DNA from 3 places in the Parageobacillus sp. VR-IP genome. Region 1 is predicted to be linked to each of the others. Evidence: riboswitches for the same ligand, from Rfam matches in the RefSeq annotation. Region 1 holds a riboswitch; each other region holds the start of a gene.
The links. Region 1 has a riboswitch for thiamine pyrophosphate ahead of thiC (phosphomethylpyrimidine synthase ThiC). Riboswitches for the same ligand answer to the same signal wherever they lie in the genome.
Positions count from the first base shown of each region.

Region 1 (5,703 bases):
GAGCAAAATTTCGGTCCGCACATGGAACAAAAGTGGGCGATTTTCGCTCCTTCCGCCGGCAATGTTTCATCATGATATTCTCGAGCGCGATCTGGATCAAGCGAAAGGTTGAACTGGTCATTCCAGCGAAACTCAAAACGCGCCTTGGATAGCGCATCATCCCGCTGCTGCGCGCCTGGATGTCCTTTTGCCAAATCAGCGGCATGGGCAGCGATTTTATAAGCGATGACTCCTTCGCGCACATCTTCTTTATTTGGCAGGCCTAAATGTTCTTTCGGCGTGACATAACAAAGCATGGCCGTTCCATACGCGCCGATGATCGCCGCGCCAATCGCCGATGTAATATGGTCATATCCCGGAGCGATGTCGGTCGTGAGTGGGCCTAGCGTATAAAACGGCGCTCCTTTGCAAATTTCCACTTGCTTGTCAACGTTTTCCTTAATTTTATGCATCGGCACATGCCCCGGACCTTCAATCATCACTTGCACATCATGCTTCCACGCGATTTCCGTCAATTCTCCAAGCGTTTCTAATTCGGCAAACTGCGCTTCGTCATTGGCATCGGCAATCGAGCCTGGCCGCAGCCCGTCCCCAAGCGATACAGCGATATCATACGTTTTTAAAATCTCGCATATTTCTTCAAAATGCGTGTATAAGAAGTTTTCTTCATGATGGGCTAAACACCATTGCGCCATAATCGAGCCGCCGCGTGAAACAATGCCGGTTGTCCGGTTGACCGTCATCGGTATGTAACGAAGCAGCACCCCCGCGTGAATCGTAAAATAGTCTACCCCTTGTTCCGCCTGCTCGATCAACGTATCACGGTAAATTTCCCACGTTAAGTCTTCGACGACGCCATTCACTTTTTCGAGCGCTTGATAAATCGGAACCGTCCCAACAGGCACTGGGGAGTTGCGAATAATATATTCTCGCGTCGCATGAATATGTTTTCCCGTCGATAAGTCCATAATCGTGTCTGCTCCCCAGCGCACCGCCCAAAGCATTTTTTCTACTTCTTCTTCAATGGATGATGTTACTGCGGAGTTGCCGATATTCGCGTTAATTTTTACATGAAAACGACTCCCGATAATCATCGGCTCACTTTCCGGATGGTTAATATTCGAAGGAATGATCGCTCTGCCTGCGGCAACTTCTTGGCGCACGATTTCCGGATCTATATTTTCGCGAATCGCAACAAATTCCATCTCCGGCGTAATAATCCCTCGTTTTGCGTAATGCATTTGCGTAACGGTTTTTCCTTTTTTTGCGCGCAGCGGTTTTCTCTCGAAAGGCAGAATAATCTCTGATTGTTTCCCATTACGGAATCCGTTATCTTCCGGTTTTACTGGACGACCCTCGTATTCTTCAACGTCCCCCCTTTCTAAAATCCAGCGTTTTCTTAGCGGCGGCAATCCTTTTTGAATGTCCGGCTGAAAATCAGGATCGGTGTAAGGACCAGTTGTGTCATAAACACGAATGGGTTCATTTTCGATGATTCCTGTTTCTGTCTTCGTCGGACTTAACGTAATTTCCCTCATTGGAACACGAATATCTGGACGTGAACCTTCGACATACACCTTTTTACTAGCGGGAAACTGCATAAAAGACGGAATGTTTTGCATGTAACTTTTCTCCTCCTTCAAAATAGTGGTGAGGACCTGAAGTTACACCAAAACGCAGGGCGAGGTAGGAGACCTATACGGAAATAAAAATCGGGTTCTCTAAGAGAACCCGATGGAATGCAAATAGCGAAACGTACGCAACAAACACATACACTTCCGCTATCTACTTCCCTACGCTGGCATAACCCAGATCAGGTTCAAAGGGTCAAAGAACTTAAGCGCGTTCTTTTCTCAGTCCAAGCTATTGGACTCCCCTAGTAGATAAGCGACAAAGCCATTTAATTTTTCTTAATATTAACACGTTTATCAAGTAATGTAAATAGTTTTATACCGTAAACCGCTTTAACATCGTTTGCATATCTTCCGCCATTTTGCTTAACGATGAGGCGGAGGCAGCAATTTCTTCCATAGATGCCATTTGTTCTTGTGTCGCCGCCGAAATATTCGCTGCTCCGTAAGAAGATTGTTCCACAATCTCTGTCATGTCCTCAATGGATGTGGCTACCCGTTGCGCGTTTTCCGTCATTTGCTCGATCGCTGTGGATACTTGTTCGATTTGGGCATTGACTTCGCTGATGGATTGGCGGATTTGTTCAAACGATTGTCCAGCCGTTTGCGCAACATCGAGCCCTTGTGATACTTCGCTAACTACTGTTCCCATCGATTCGATCGCTTTTTCTGTTTCTTCTTGGATATAGCCGATCAGCTGCGAAATTTGCTGTGCGGACTGAGCAGACTGTTCCGCCAATTTGCGGACTTCATCCGCCACAACGGCGAACCCTTTTCCTTGCTCCCCGGCTCTTGCCGCCTCAATCGCCGCATTTAAAGCAAGTAAATTCGTTTGCGAAGCGATGCCTGTAATCACTTGCGTAATTTGACCGATTTCATTCGAACGCTCTCCAAGACCTTTGATAACTTGTCCAAGCGATTGGACATGCTCATAAATAAACTGCATTTGCTCTTGCATTTGCGAAATCGACTGTTTTCCGGATTGCGCTTTTGCCGATGTTTCATTTACGTTCGTTGATACGTGCTTCGTATTCGCCGCCACTTGCATAAGCGTATCGGAGATATCGTTCATCGCTAACGACGTTTCTTGCACCGTCTTCACCTGCTGTTCTGAATTTAAGGAAATAGTTTCCATTGTTGACGCAATTTGCTCCGTTGCTTTCGTCGTCTGATCTACGATGGCTGTTAACTGTCCGGAAAATTGCGCCATCTCGTCGGAATGGCGCTGAATGATGGTGATGACTTCCTGCCACGCTTTGGCCATGTTATTAAGCGAGAGCGCAATCGGCTTTAATTGTCTTACTTCATTCATAGGAACACGTGTGGACAAATCTCCATTTGTCATTTTGTCTAAATGATAATTGATAATAGCAATGGGGGCGATAAATCGCCGATAATTCAACATAGCGGAAATGACCCCAACAATGGCTCCAAGTAATACCGTAATCGAAAATGTCCGCCAAAACGCCGCGCCATGGAGGCCATTTCCTAAACATACACCAATGATTATTAAAGCGGTACCAGGAATGACAATGAACATCGTGCGTAAAATATAACTATGTAACGACAACCCTCTCCCCCCTTTTTTTTCTGTATATAAACAAATTTCCTATTAATTATATCATTTCCTTTTATTCTATTGAAATAAATTTTATGAAGAATTTCCCAATAATAAAACTCATATAAAAGGCATATTCACTTCTTTTTTTGTTTTTTAGTATAATAATCACAAGCCATAAAATATTAACCTTTATGTCCGGGAATTATTTTTTCATTGCTGCTCTCGCCTTGAGCACTTATTTTCTCTACTCGTTTCCAAACACGCAAAATGCCTATCCGAAGCGAATAGGCATTCCTTATTTTCCGTATAATAACAATTGCGCAATGCCAATAAAATATTCTGACTCACGAATAATATGGTTCAGCACCACTTTTGCCGTTGGATTTTTGCTTACAACTTTGCTTTCTGTTTTTATTTGTTGACATAGCTTAATAAAATCAAGGCTTTGCCGCAAACAATGAGATACTAACTGCAGCACTTGTTGGTAAAGCTGATAAGGAACGTAATATCCCGTGCGAATGACCGACTCAATGTACCTTACTACTTGTTGATGTGTCGCAGAAAGCGCTTCTTCCCATTTTTTCAGCGCCTCGACATAAGATGGCTCTAAGCCGCTAACAAGCTCGCGAATAACAACCGTATGCTCCTCCTCTTGATGCTTCCAAAATTCCGCTTCGTCTAAAATACGCAGCGGCATTTGCTGACCATAATAAAATTGCATATCTTCCCCCTCCCCCATTTTCATCTTTTTCGTTTTATGTGTATGGGAAAAAGAGGAAAGATATGCTTATCCTCCGCTAGTATACTTCGTTTACCTTTGTGTCATGCTCTTACGCCTTCTCTAGCGTTTATTGTTTGATCCCTATGTATTTCCTTCATTCGTCTTTTTGCCACAAGATGATAATAAACATAGCAAGCAACGATAAATGGGATGCCGCAATATAGAGCCATGCGCTGGTTTGGAATAAACGCAAGACTGATAATAATGACTAGATTGGATGCAAAAGCAAGAAGCGGAACAAATGGATAAAGCGGTGTTTTATACTTTAGTTCACGAACGTCTCCACCTTGGCGAAGAAATGCTTTTCTTCCTAAATAATTGGATAAAGCGATCGACGCCCACACCGCCACAGCGCCAAATCCTGCAATCGACGTTAACCAAACATACACCGTATCTTCCGCGTAAATGCTGCATAATAAGGAAAGACATCCAATTACCATACTTGCGATAAGCGCGTTAATCGGAACACCGTTTTTCGATAGTTTGCTAAAAAACGGGCTAACCATCCCTTGGCGTGACATCGACCATAATACACGCGATGTGGCATATAGGCCAGAATTGGCAACCGATAACACTGCCGTAATAATAACAAAATTGATAATGTCCGCCGCATACGGGATTCCGATACTATCAAACACAACAACGAACGGGCTTTCAACTAAACCTGCCTTTTCCCACGGGAACAGCCCGGCAAGCACAAAAATAGCTAGAACAAAGAAAAGCAAAATGCGCCATACCGTGTTGCGAATCGCTTTTGGCACCGTTTTTTCCGGCTCTTTGCTTTCTCCCGCCGCAACACCAACCAATTCCGTTCCTTGGAACGAAAAATTAACAACGATCATTGTCACAAGAATAGCACCAAGCCCCTTTGGAAATAGCCCACCATGGTCCGTAAAATTGGAAAGCATTGGCGCTGGTTGGCCGTTTTTCATGCTAATAATGCCAAACATCGCAGCTAATCCCAAAATAATAAACAATATCACTGTTACTACTTTAATACTTGAAAACCAAAATTCAACTTCCGCAAAACTGCGTGTCGATAAGGCGTTAATCAAAAACAACAGCACCGCAAAAATAACGCACCAAACCCAAGATGGAACGTCTGGAAACCAACGTTTCATCAAAATACTTACCGTGAGCAACTCAATCCCTACCGTAACCGACCAGTTTAGCCAAGACAGCCAACCGATGCAATATCCTGTTGCTGGCGAAATAAACTTTGTCGCGTACGTTTGATAAGACCCCGCGTCCGGCAATGCCACGGCTAATTCCCCGAGACATAGCATCGTTAAATACATAACAAGCCCGCCGAATAAATAGGCGACAATTGCTCCTCCTGGTCCTGCTTCATGTATCGTGTAACCCGAACCTAAAAATAACCCTGTACCAATCACTCCCCCAAGCGCAATCATAAATAAATGCCTGCTTTTTAATTCTCTCCGTAATTCTTGTGGTTGCTGCATAGCCAATCTCCCCTTGTCGTCCATCTATTTGTAAGCGCTTCACAAAAATTAGAAAGAATATTTATATTTATTTTAATATTAACATCAAAAAAAGAAGAAATGCAAAAACTTTTTTGTTAGAATATTAAAAATATAAACTAAATATTTATTCTATCGCTCATAAAAGTATATTTACAATATTTATTAACTTATGTATATAATTTTCAAAACATAAAAATAGACATAAGCAACTTATTTGAAAAACTTGTTGCCTATGTCTGATTCGAT
Region 1 covers NZ_JABVYQ010000009.1:969-6,671, forward strand. Annotated here, with positions in the region: gene thiC (phosphomethylpyrimidine synthase ThiC) at 1-1,622, opposite strand, end outside; TPP riboswitch at 1,774-1,888, opposite strand; gene HT574_RS17170 (methyl-accepting chemotaxis protein) at 1,948-3,201, opposite strand; gene HT574_RS17175 (DUF2935 domain-containing protein) at 3,488-3,913, opposite strand; gene HT574_RS17180 (amino acid permease) at 4,015-5,436, opposite strand.

Region 2 (5,703 bases), on a different contig from region 1:
CCAATTTTGTTTTATTTATCCATGAAGGCTGTTTGCCGGTTAACAGAAAATATAAAAGGTAGCAGAAAGAAGTGATTAAGCTTTTTCGACGCCATTTTTTTAGCTATATGTTATACTACAAAATATTAAGGGGCACGAAATAAAATACCATTTAGAGGGAGGATGTTTTGTGAACATACAACAGAGCAAAGCATGGGCAGTGACAAAAGAAAGAATATGGACAAAAGATTTTGTCCTTATTTGTTTAGCCAACTTTTTTGTTTTTCTTGGCTTTCAAATGACATTACCGACAATTCCGCTGTTTGTTGAGCATCTTGGCGGCAATGACCAGCTGATCGGCTTAGTGGTCGGGATTTTCACCTTTTCGGCATTAATTATGCGGCCGTTTGCCGGTCATGCATTAGAAACAAAGGGGCGGCGTTTTGTCTTTTTGTTAGGGCTTGCGATCTTTGTTCTTTCGGTAGGATCGTACAGCTTTATTACGAGCATTTTATTGTTGTTTATGATGAGGGTTATTCAAGGGATCGGCTGGGGGTTTTCAACTACTGCCTCAGGCACGATTGCCACGGACATCATCCCTGCTAGCCGCAGAGGCGAAGGAATGGGATATTACGGGCTGTCAGGAAACTTAGCGCTGGCATTTGGACCGTCGCTTGGATTATTGCTTGCCGGCGTGTTGTCGTTTACCCCCCTTTTCTTGATTTGCGCCGCATTAGGATTGGCTTCCTTATTGTTCGCTGCGAATATTACATATAAAAAAGTCGAACCGCCGCGAAAGCAGGCACAGCGCAAATGGGACATTTACGAAAAAAGTGCGTTAGAGCCTTCGATCCTGCTTTTTTTTCTGACCGTGACATTTGGCGGAATTGCTTCGTTTCTACCACTATATACTGCAGAAAAAGGGATTTCAGGAATCCAATGGTATTTTCTGCTTTATGCGCTTGCCTTAATGGTAACAAGAACGTTTGCCGGCCAATTGTATGACAAAAAAGGACATCAGGTCGTATTTATTCCGGGTGCCGCGCTTATTTTGCTGGCGATGTTATTGTTGGCATGGCTGCCGAACAGCATGATGCTATTTACGGCAGCAATTCTTTACGGACTTGGATTCGGAACAGTGCAGCCGGCGTTGCAGGCATGGTCTGTCGAACGGGCGGCGAGAGACCGTAAAGGAATGGCAAACGCCACCTTTTTTGCCTTTTTCGATTTAGGAGTCGGAGTAGGCGCGATGGTCTTCGGGCAAATCAGCCATTGGTTCGGCTACTCCAGCATTTATCTTGCCGCGGCTTTGTCTGTGTTCATCTCTATCAGCTTTTATCTCTATATTTTGCAAAAACATAAAAAAGCAAACGCTTAGGGATATTGAACCACCTAAGCGTTTTTTGTTCTGATGGATTATCGGCGCGAACGCACTTCATAAATCGCAAATTTTAAATAATCGCCTTCATCGGCGGCAAGTAGCTTCGGATGGTCGTAGCCGGCGCCGTTCCAATATACTCGCCGCAAAATTTTCTTTGCGTCAAATGCCGCTTCGGCCACCATCTCTTCGAACATATGCGGGCGGACATGGTACGAGCAGCTCGATGTAACGAAAAAGCCGCCGTCTTTGACAAGCTTTAAGCCGTTTAAGTTAATGTCTTTGTAGCCGCGCAGCGCTTTCGGAACGGCATGCGCGGATTTGGCGAACGCCGGCGGGTCGATGATGACGACATCCCATTGTTTTCCGTCGTGAACCGCTTCGCGCAAATAGTCAAAAGCGTTGGCGACGACAAATTCGACGTTTGTAAAGCCGTTTAAGGCCGCATTGCGTTTCGCTGTTTCAATCGCGTGTTCGGAAATATCGACCGCGGTGACGTGCTTTGCTCCGTATAAGCAGGCGTTCAGCATAAATGAACCCGTATGGGTAAAGCAGTCAAGCACCGTTGTGCTGCTGTCAATGAGCGGTTTAATTGCCGCGCGGTTTTGCCGCTGGTCGAAGAAAAATCCGGTCTTTTGCCCGTTTTCAATATCGACGATATATTTGACGCCGTTTTCTTCAATGAGAACTTCCGTTTCTGCTTCGCCGTACCAAAAGCCTTTTTCCTGATCTAATCCTTCGAGTTCGCGGACGTACACGTCATTGCGCAAATAAATCGCCCGCGGCTGAAACACTTCCAGTAAGCCGCGCAAAATCCAGTCTTTCCGTTTTTCCATGCCGAGGGAAAGAATTTGCGCGACAAGCACGTCTTCGTATTTATCTACGATCAGCCCCGGCAAAAAGTCGGCTTCCCCGTAAATGGCGCGGCATGAGCGGACGCCGGGAATCATCCGTTCGCGGTACGCCCATGCTTGACGGATTCGCTCAACGAAAAATTGCTCATTTAACTCATCTTCGGGATTTTGCGTCAATACGCGGACAATCATTTGCGATTTTGGGTTAATATAGCCTTTGGCTAAAAAGTAGTGCTGATGGTTGTATACATCGACGAAATCTCCCGGTGCAAAATCGCCTTCAATATGATCGACTTCACTTTGAAAAATCCATGGGTGCCCTTGCTCGAGCCGTTTTTTCCGGTTTCGCTTTAAAAATACTTTCGCCACATTACCCACTCCAATATGATAGTAGTCGTTTGCGTTTTTATGATACCGAATTGCAGGCGAAGACGCAATGAAGGCAGCGTCCGTCGACATTTGGCAGGATGATTTTTTGAGATACCGAATACGGAAATGATGTGGAATAGAAAAAAAGGGTTGACAACCATTTACCGAGTGATATGATAAACTCAAACGAGAAAATTTCATAACGGACGCAATCCACTAGGGGGGCCTTTAGAAAGGCTGAGATCAAAGTGTGCCTTTGAGACCCTTAGAACCTGATCTGGGTAATACCAGCGTAGGGAAGTGGAGCAGCGCAGTCGTGGATCGATATTTTGTTGTAGTTTTGACGGCTCGTATGCAACGCCACTTTCTTTACGCCTTTGTAAAGGAAGTGGCGTTTATTTTTATGAAAAGAGGGGGAGAAGAGGATGTCATTTGCAAAAAAAGTGAGGAAAAAAGCTGACCCGATCTGGCAGGCAAGCTTTCATCATCCGTTTGTAAAAGAACTGGGAGAAGGGACGCTTGATCTAAGGCGTTTTCGCTATTATGTGATGCAGGATGCCTATTATTTACGCCATTTTGCGAGAGTGCAAGCGATTGGAGCGGCGAAGTCTCCAGATCTAGCGACAACCGCAAGGCTGGCGCATCATGCTCAGAGCACATGCGAGGCGGAATTGTCCTTGCATGAAACATTTGCTGAACTGCTTGGCATTACCGACGAAGAAAAAGCGGCTTTTATTCCGGCGCCGACGGCATACGCCTACACGTCCCATATGTACAGAGCGGCGTATGAAGGGCATTTGGGCGATGTCATTGCCGCAATTTTGCCATGCTACTGGCTCTATTATGAAATTGGCGAAAGATTAAAAGATTGCAAGCCAGATGAGCCGATTTATCAAAAATGGATTGGCACGTATAGCTCCGATTGGTTCCGCAGTTTAGTAGAAGAGCAGATCGCCCGGTTGGATGCGATCGCTGAAGCGGTCACGGAAGCGGACCGCAAGCGGATGGAGCAGCATTTTCTCATCAGCAGTGAATATGAGTACGAATTTTGGGAAATGGCCTATTATTTAGAAACATGGCCATCGGCAAGAAAGGAGATTCAAGCGTATGTCCACAACGACTAAAGGGTTGAAACTCGCTGATATTTTGACAACGATTGTGATTGCAGTGATATTCGGCATCATTTATAAAATTTGGGGACCAGTGTACGACTTTGTGAAAGTGTTTGGCTTTCATCTTGATCAATTGATTTACGGCATGTGGTTTATTGCCGCGTCAGTAGCGTATTTGCTCATTCGCAAGCCAGGCGTTGCGCTGTTGGCGGAAATTGCCGCTTCTTCCGGTGAATTGATCATGGGATCTGAGTGGGGGCTTGAAGTGCTTATTTATGGAGTGATTCAAGGGCTGTTGGCGGAAGTGGTATTTGCGGCATTTCGTTATAAGAGATTTGACGTGTTAGTTGTGTCGCTTGGCGCGATTGGAGCGACCATCGGCTCGCTGGTGATGGATTTTTACAAAGGATACATTGAAGCGCTGGCACCTTGGAATTTGGCATTATTCTTGATTGCCCGCTTTGTCGGCGCGGTGGTCATTTCCGGCTTTTTCGCCGTTTCACTAGTAAAAGCCTTAGAGAAAACGGGGGTAACGCAAATGTTGCGCCCGGCTTCGAAAGAAGATTATGACGCTCTTGATCGTTGAAAAAGGTGGCGGTGAAACGATGAAACCGATCGCTGCTGTAGAGCGGCTCCGCTTAAAATTTCCAGGCAAAGATACGCTCTTGTTTAAAGATTTATCGCTCACGTTTTACGAAGGGGAAAAAGTATTGCTGCTCGGTCCATCCGGATGCGGCAAATCGACGTTATTGCAAGTGTTGTCAGGATTGATTCCGAATTCAATCGATGTGCCGATGAAGGCGGAACGTCTGCAGCTTCCAACCAACTGGGGATATGTGTTTCAAGATCCTGACACGCAGTTTTGCATGCCGTTTGCCGATGAAGAAATTGCTTTTGCCCTTGAAAACATCGGTGTGCCGCGGAGCGAGATGCATCAGCGAATCAAAACGCTGTTAGAAAAAGTCGGCCTGTTTATCGAGCCGCATACCGATATTCACACGCTGTCGGGAGGGATGAAGCAGCGGCTGGCGCTGGCGTCTGTATTGGCATTGGATCCGGATGTGCTGTTTTTGGATGAGCCGACAGCGATGATCGATGAGGAAGGAACAAAAGAGATTTGGCAGACGGTGAAACGAATCGCTAAAGAAAAAACGGTTATTATTGTTGAACATAAAATCGATCATGTGCTCGATTTTGTCGACCGCATCGTTTTATTTAACGATGACGGGGAAATTATCGCCGATGACAAGGCACAAACGGTGTTTGCCAACTATAAAAACATCATCGCTTCTCAAGGTATTTGGTATCCGGGCGTATGGGAGGAGTATACGGCAAAGCGGCGCCGGAGCACGGAGAGCGGCGGGGAGAAAAGGATATATCTACGCCAATTTCAAGGCTATCGGTCCAATGAGGTGAAAATCCGCATTGAAGAAGCGGCCGTACATGCGGGGGAGTGGATTGCTGTCACGGGCAAAAATGGCGCCGGAAAAAGCACGCTCTTGCATGCGCTCATGAAGCTGATCCGTACCGATGGAACATATGAGCTATACGGCAAAGACAGCAAGCAGCTAAAACAGCTGCACCGCTTGCTTGCCTTTGTCTTTCAAAATCCGGAATTTCAGTTTGTCACCAATTCTGTACGCGAAGAGCTTGCTTATTCGCTTCGCTTGGAAAAACGAAAAGAGGCCGAGATTACGGAAACAGTGGAAGGGCTGCTGCGGCAGTTTCATCTTTATGAGCAGCAAGATCAGCATCCATATCAGCTTTCCATGGGGCAAAAACGCCGTTTAAGCGTCGCCGCTTCGATTGTAAGCGGACAGCAAATTTTTCTTCTTGATGAACCGACGTTTGGACAGGATGCGAAAAATACGTTTGCGCTTCTTGAACTGCTAGAGTCGTATCGCAGACAAGGGACAACCATCATTATGGCCACCCATGACGAAAATATTGTGAAGCATTTTGCCACCAGAAGATGGGTGATCGAAGACGGGCAGCTCGTCAAGGATGAATC
Region 2 covers NZ_JABVYQ010000001.1:75,366-81,068, forward strand. Annotated here, with positions in the region: gene HT574_RS00520 (MFS transporter) at 170-1,357, shown strand; gene HT574_RS00525 (class I SAM-dependent rRNA methyltransferase) at 1,396-2,580, opposite strand; TPP riboswitch at 2,789-2,896, shown strand; gene tenA (thiaminase II) at 3,006-3,704, shown strand; gene HT574_RS00535 (ECF transporter S component) at 3,688-4,278, shown strand; gene HT574_RS00540 (ABC transporter ATP-binding protein) at 4,298-5,703, shown strand, end outside.
Region 2: another riboswitch for thiamine pyrophosphate. It lies ahead of tenA (thiaminase II); the one in region 1 lies ahead of thiC (phosphomethylpyrimidine synthase ThiC).

Region 3 (5,703 bases), on a different contig from region 1:
TAGCAACCAGCGGAATGGCGATGCCATGGCGGCGCAGCAAACGGATGATCCCCGGTCCTTGCGCTTTTTTCGCATCTTCCTTCGATTTCGTCGGATAGATGGGACCGACGCCGATATAATCGGCGCCAGCGGCGACTGCCGCTAGCGCTTCTTGCAAATTATGCGCGGAAACGCCAAGAATTTTATCACCAATTTTTTCACGGACGATGCGCGCGTCTCCATCCTCCTGCCCGATATGCACTCCATCTGCGTCGAGAGCGAGGGCTAGTTCGACATCGTCATTGACGATAAACGGAATGCCATGCTCTTGGCAAATGTGCTGCAATTGCTTGGCGAGCTCATACTTTTGTTCGCCAACTAGCGCACCGCTTCCTTTTTCTCGGAATTGAAAAAGCGTAATGCCGCCTGCAATCGCTTCCGCTAATATTTCTGCCGGCGGTTTGGCACAGTTTACGCTTCCCATGATAAAATATACTTCCAATTGTTCCTTCATTGCCTCACTTGCTATTCGCGCCACCTTTACTCACCTACCGCACCGTTTTTTTCCCGGTACGCCCAATGGTTCGTCGGACCGTGACCATGGCCGATGCCTAACGTATGGCTAATAGCGGCTTGAATGAACGATTTCGCCGTCTGCACCGCTTCCTGCACCGTTTTTCCTTTGGCAAGCTCGGCCGTGATCGCCGCGGCAAACGTGCAGCCTGTTCCATGCGTATGCTTCGTCTCAATCCGTTTACCCGTAAAATAGGAAAACTCGCGGCCATTGTATAACAAATCGACCGTTTCCTCTCCATCATCGTCGTGGCCGCCTTTGATCACCACATATCGGGCTCCCATTTCATAAAGGCGGCGTGCCGCTTCCCTACGGTCATCCATCGTGCGGATCATAAGACCGGTTAATGCTTCTGCTTCCGGAATATTTGGCGTGACGACCATCGCAAGCGGCAACAAATAGGTTTTCAGCGCATTTACCGCCTCTTCTTGCAGCAGTGGTGCGCCGCCTTTGGCGATCATAACCGGGTCGACAACGAGGCGATCCCAGTCAAACTGTTTCACTTTCGCAGCGACCACTTCAATAATTTCAGCGCTAAAAAGCATTCCTGTTTTCACCGCGTCTGCTCCTAAATCCGTCGCGACCGATTCGATTTGCTTTGCGACCGCTTCCGGCGACAGCGGGTATACTCCCTGCACGCCAAGCGTATTTTGCGCCGTTACCGCAGTGAGGGCGGACATGCCAAATACGCCTAATTCTTGAAATGTTTTTAAATCGGCCTGAATCCCGGCGCCGCCGCCGCTGTCAGAACCAGCAATTGTCAATGCTTTATATACCATGATTTTCTCCCTTCTTTACCCTTTTTGTTCGATGCGGCCGTATCGGCCAATCTCCTCCGCTCCGATGCGGGAAAGCGCGTTTAAAAAGGCGATTTGGAAGCTTCCAAGCCCCTGTTCTCCCGCTTCGCCCGCCGCGATTTCGGCGGCGACACCATAGCTGACAAGCGCGGCCGCCGCTGCTTTCAGCACATCTTGTTCCACCGCGGCAAAAGCGCCGATCACAGAGGTCAATAAACAGCCCGTTCCTGTTACTTTCGTGAGCAGCGGATGTCCGTTATGGATAACGTACGTTGTCTTGCCGTCTGTGACAACATCGTCTTTTCCTGTGATCGCAACAACCGTTTGCAGCAGCGCCGCCGCTTTTTCCGCCAAAGCGACGACATCGCCGCTTCCTTCTCCGGCGTCGACCCCTTTAATCTTCCACGTTTCCCCAATGACATTGGCGATTTCCGCGGCATTGCCGCGAATAACGGACAGTTTGACCGCAGCGGCAATGTTGCGCGCCGTCTCCGTGCGGTATGGCGTCGCCCCAGCGCCGACCGGATCGAAAACAACCGGAACGCCGGCTTCATTCGCCGCTTTTCCGGCAATCAACATCGCTTCCACTTCTTCTGGATGCAGTGTTCCGATATTTAAGACAAGCGCCCCGGCTATTTTGGCCATATCGGCCACTTCCTCTTTGGCGTATGCCATCACCGGTGAGGCGCCAAGCGCCAGCAAGCCGTTGGCGGCAAAATTCGTGACGACAACATTGGTGATGTTATGTACAAGTGGATTAGCTTGTCTCACCTTTTGCAGCACGCTTGCCGCTTCCTGATTATTCACCATTCCCATCTCTCCTTGTTTTGTGAAAATAAAAAACACTTTGCGCGCAAGCAAAGTGTATAAGCGGCTCCATCCTCACTTTTCCTGCGCTGGCATTACCCAAACAGGTTCAAACGGTCAACGGCGGAATATAGCCGTACTCTCAGCCTGCTTCCGCAAGCTCCCGCATGCTATATCGTTGTTCATCAAACAGTCTACTCTTTCTTTTTTGATATTGCAAGCAAAAATGTTAGGATGGGCGATGAGGCGGAATTTCCTGCACTCCTGCCCCTTCAGGCAGGGAAGAAGACTGGTGCCAACGATGCGGTATTGGCAGATTAAATAAGTCTAAATCGACGATATAGCGGGGCCGCCGTTTTGTTTCTTTGTAAATTTTCCCAATATATTCGCCAATCAATCCAAAGGCGATGAGCTGCAGGCCGCCAAGCAGCCAAATCGAGGTGATCAGCGACGTCCATCCTGTTTGCGTGTGGCCGGTAAATTTTAAAATAAGAAAATAGACGCCGAATAGTAAGCTGACGAAAAAAGAAACAAAGCCGATAAGAGAAATCATGCGGATTGGCGTAATGCTGAACGATGTGATTCCGTCGAGGGCAAACGCGATCATTTTCTTCAGCGGATACTTTGTCGTTCCGGCAACCCGTTCCTTGCGGTCATAGTACACCGTTGTTGAACGGAAGCCAAGCAAAGGAACAATGCCGCGCAAAAACATGTTCACCTCTTCAAACCGCTCGAGCGCCTCGACCGCACGCCGGCTCATTAAACGATAATCAGCATGATTATAAACGAGGTCGACCCCCATCGCTTTCATTAATTTGTAAAAACCTTGCGCCGTATGTCGTTTAAAAAACGTATCGGTATCGCGTCGCTTGCGCACCCCATACACAATTTCATAGCCTTCTTGAAATTTTTGGACAAAATCGCGAATGACCGCAATATCATCCTGCAAGTCGGCATCAATCGAAACGATGCAGTCCGAACGCGTTTTTGCGGCAAACATTCCCGCCAGCAATGCATTTTGATGGCCGGCATTGCGCGCCAGTTTCAGCCCCTTTACTTCCGGATAGCGCAAACTTGCTTTGTAAATGATGTCCCATGTCGCATCACGGCTCCCATCATCAACGAAAAGGAGCGTGCTGTCAGCCGAAATCAGCTTTTCCGCAATGAGCGCCTCCCGCAGCGCGCGGAGCTGGCGGATCGTTTCCGGCAACACTTCCTCTTCATTATAACAAGGCACGACAATCGTAAGCATCGGCTCACCCATTGGATTTCCCTCCTTATGGCATCGCTTTGTACAAATAAATCTTCCATGCCGACTCTTTCGAATGAAACACTTTTTCGAGCGCCAACTTATTTTGTTTGGCGTTTTTAATCGGCAGTGCCGAAAAAATGTAGCGGCCGCCCATTTGATAGAACACATCGGTGTTGAGATCTAAATGTTTAATCGTTCGTTTCGAATTCTTTTTAAACATATAATGTTTTCCCAGTTCATCGACAAAAATATAGCAGCGTCCGCCCCACTCATCGAAGTACTCGCGCAACTTTTTGTTTTTCGCGAGTTCGTTGGCGATGATTTGGCGGAACTGATGCTTATAGGAAAGCGGATAAAAATTGTTATACGTATCGAGCGTATAAAACCCGTTATATTGCGCAATCGCCGGATGAATGCCAATGCTGGCGACGCGGTATGTATGAACAGGACGGCCAATATACTCTTTTATTTCTTGAAACTGCTTTTCCGCATAAAACTCACGAAACGACGGCTTATGGCGATGGGCAATTTCTTCATTAAATGCAGTGAGCACCACCAACTGAGCGGCGATGGCGGCAAAACATAGCCTTTTCCACGCTTGTCCTTGCTGCCACAAAATTTTTAATGAGACAGCAAACAACACGTAAATAACCATCGGCCGCAAAAAGTGATAGCGGGCGAAATTAAATTTATCCAACAAGTCGAAGCGTTCTGTCAGCGGAGCCCAGCCTTTGTAAAACCAAAACGCATACCAGGTGGACAGCGCGAAATTGAGCACGTGCAAAAAGATAAATAATTTTTCCCGCCGCCATATTTTTTTCTTCCAGACGATATATAACGCAACTAGCGTCACCGGCAGAATGACAAGACCATGCACCGTCATCACATGCGTGTGGCCGAGAATATAGTTTTTGAAAATTAAGCGGATCACCCGCCAAAGCGGCAAACGGGCATGGAAGTATTCATCACGGCTCGTCGGTTCATCGGAAAATAACAGCGAATGAACGAGACGGTAATCAATCGCCAAATAAAGCAGCGTCATATAGACGATTGCCAAGAAAAAGCGCCAGTTCCAACCTCTTCCGCGGAGGACATCGACAAGCCACCATATGCCTAGCGCGCTTAAGAAAAAGAAAAAGCCAAGCACAAAGCTCGAATAAAACGGCAATAACGTAAGCACGGCATAATTTATCCATGAGCGCTCGCCGTTGCGGATATTGAGAAACGCCCATAGCGCGAGCGGCATGCCAAGTGTACTCAGCATCCCCGACGGCCAAAACGGCGTCAGCGCAAACGCAAGCGATGCTCCAACGCGGACCCATCCCCACTTTTCTCCAGGCATCACATGCTTTCTCAGTAACAAATACATGCCGATAAACGCAAAGACGCGGGTAATCGCCTGGCTTAAGCCATAGGCGTAAATCGAGGGAAACAGCGCATGAAGCCAAACGATCCCGCTAAACTCTGTACCGAACGCGTTGCGCGGCAGACCGTTAATGATTTGCGGGATGACCGCATGGACCGAGCCAAACAGTTCCCCGCTTCTAGTGACAACTTTGTACCATGCAATGTTCGAATCTAAATTATCGTGGACTCGCATATGCGCATCCTCGCCGAGCAGAAAATACGGCGATACAAACAAAGCAATCGCAAGGAATGAGAAGAATAGGAGTCGCTTTTCTATTGTCGGCACCTCTTCCCCTCCTTTGTCTATCAGTATCTTCCTTTATTTTCTAACAAAAGTGGAAAAATATTCATCTCTTTTGTGCAACAAAAAAAGACCATCCCAAAAAGCAACGGATCGTTGCTTTCTGGAAACGGCCTTTTCCCTTTTCATCGGCGCTTACGCAAACAAAGCGGCAGGATTTTTCAAAAACATTTGCTCTAGCTGTTCCTCTGTCACTCCTTCTTTCGTTAAAATTGGAATAATATGTTCAAATACATGTTCGACATGCCAGTTTTTCGTCATCGTCGCAAATGGCTCTGGCAGCTGCAGCGGACGGCCGAGCCAAATATTGACGGTATCATGAGCGAGCATAATCTTATCAGCAAAGCCTTCGCGAAGCAGCACGAGCAACGTGCGGATCCGTTCTTCATCCGTCGGGGCACCGACCATACCTTGAAGGCCAAAGCGGTCAAAAGCGATGTACACTCCGTATTGCAGCGTCTTTTTATGGTATTCCGGATCGGTGTTTCCGCACATATGGCCGATGACAATCTTTTGCGGAACGGCACCGTGCTCGAGCAAGTATGCGGCCTGTTCCGGCCCCATCGTTCCTTCCTGCGTATGGGTG
Region 3 covers NZ_JABVYQ010000001.1:1,037,985-1,043,687, reverse strand. Annotated here, with positions in the region: gene thiE (thiamine phosphate synthase) at 1-517, opposite strand, end outside; gene thiD (bifunctional hydroxymethylpyrimidine kinase/phosphomethylpyrimidine kinase) at 520-1,332, opposite strand; gene thiM (hydroxyethylthiazole kinase) at 1,348-2,160, opposite strand; TPP riboswitch at 2,222-2,334, opposite strand; gene HT574_RS05390 (glycosyltransferase family 2 protein) at 2,387-3,421, opposite strand; gene HT574_RS05385 (DUF6044 family protein) at 3,435-5,102, opposite strand; gene HT574_RS05380 (phosphotriesterase family protein) at 5,253-5,703, opposite strand, start outside.
Region 3: another riboswitch for thiamine pyrophosphate. It lies ahead of thiM (hydroxyethylthiazole kinase); the one in region 1 lies ahead of thiC (phosphomethylpyrimidine synthase ThiC).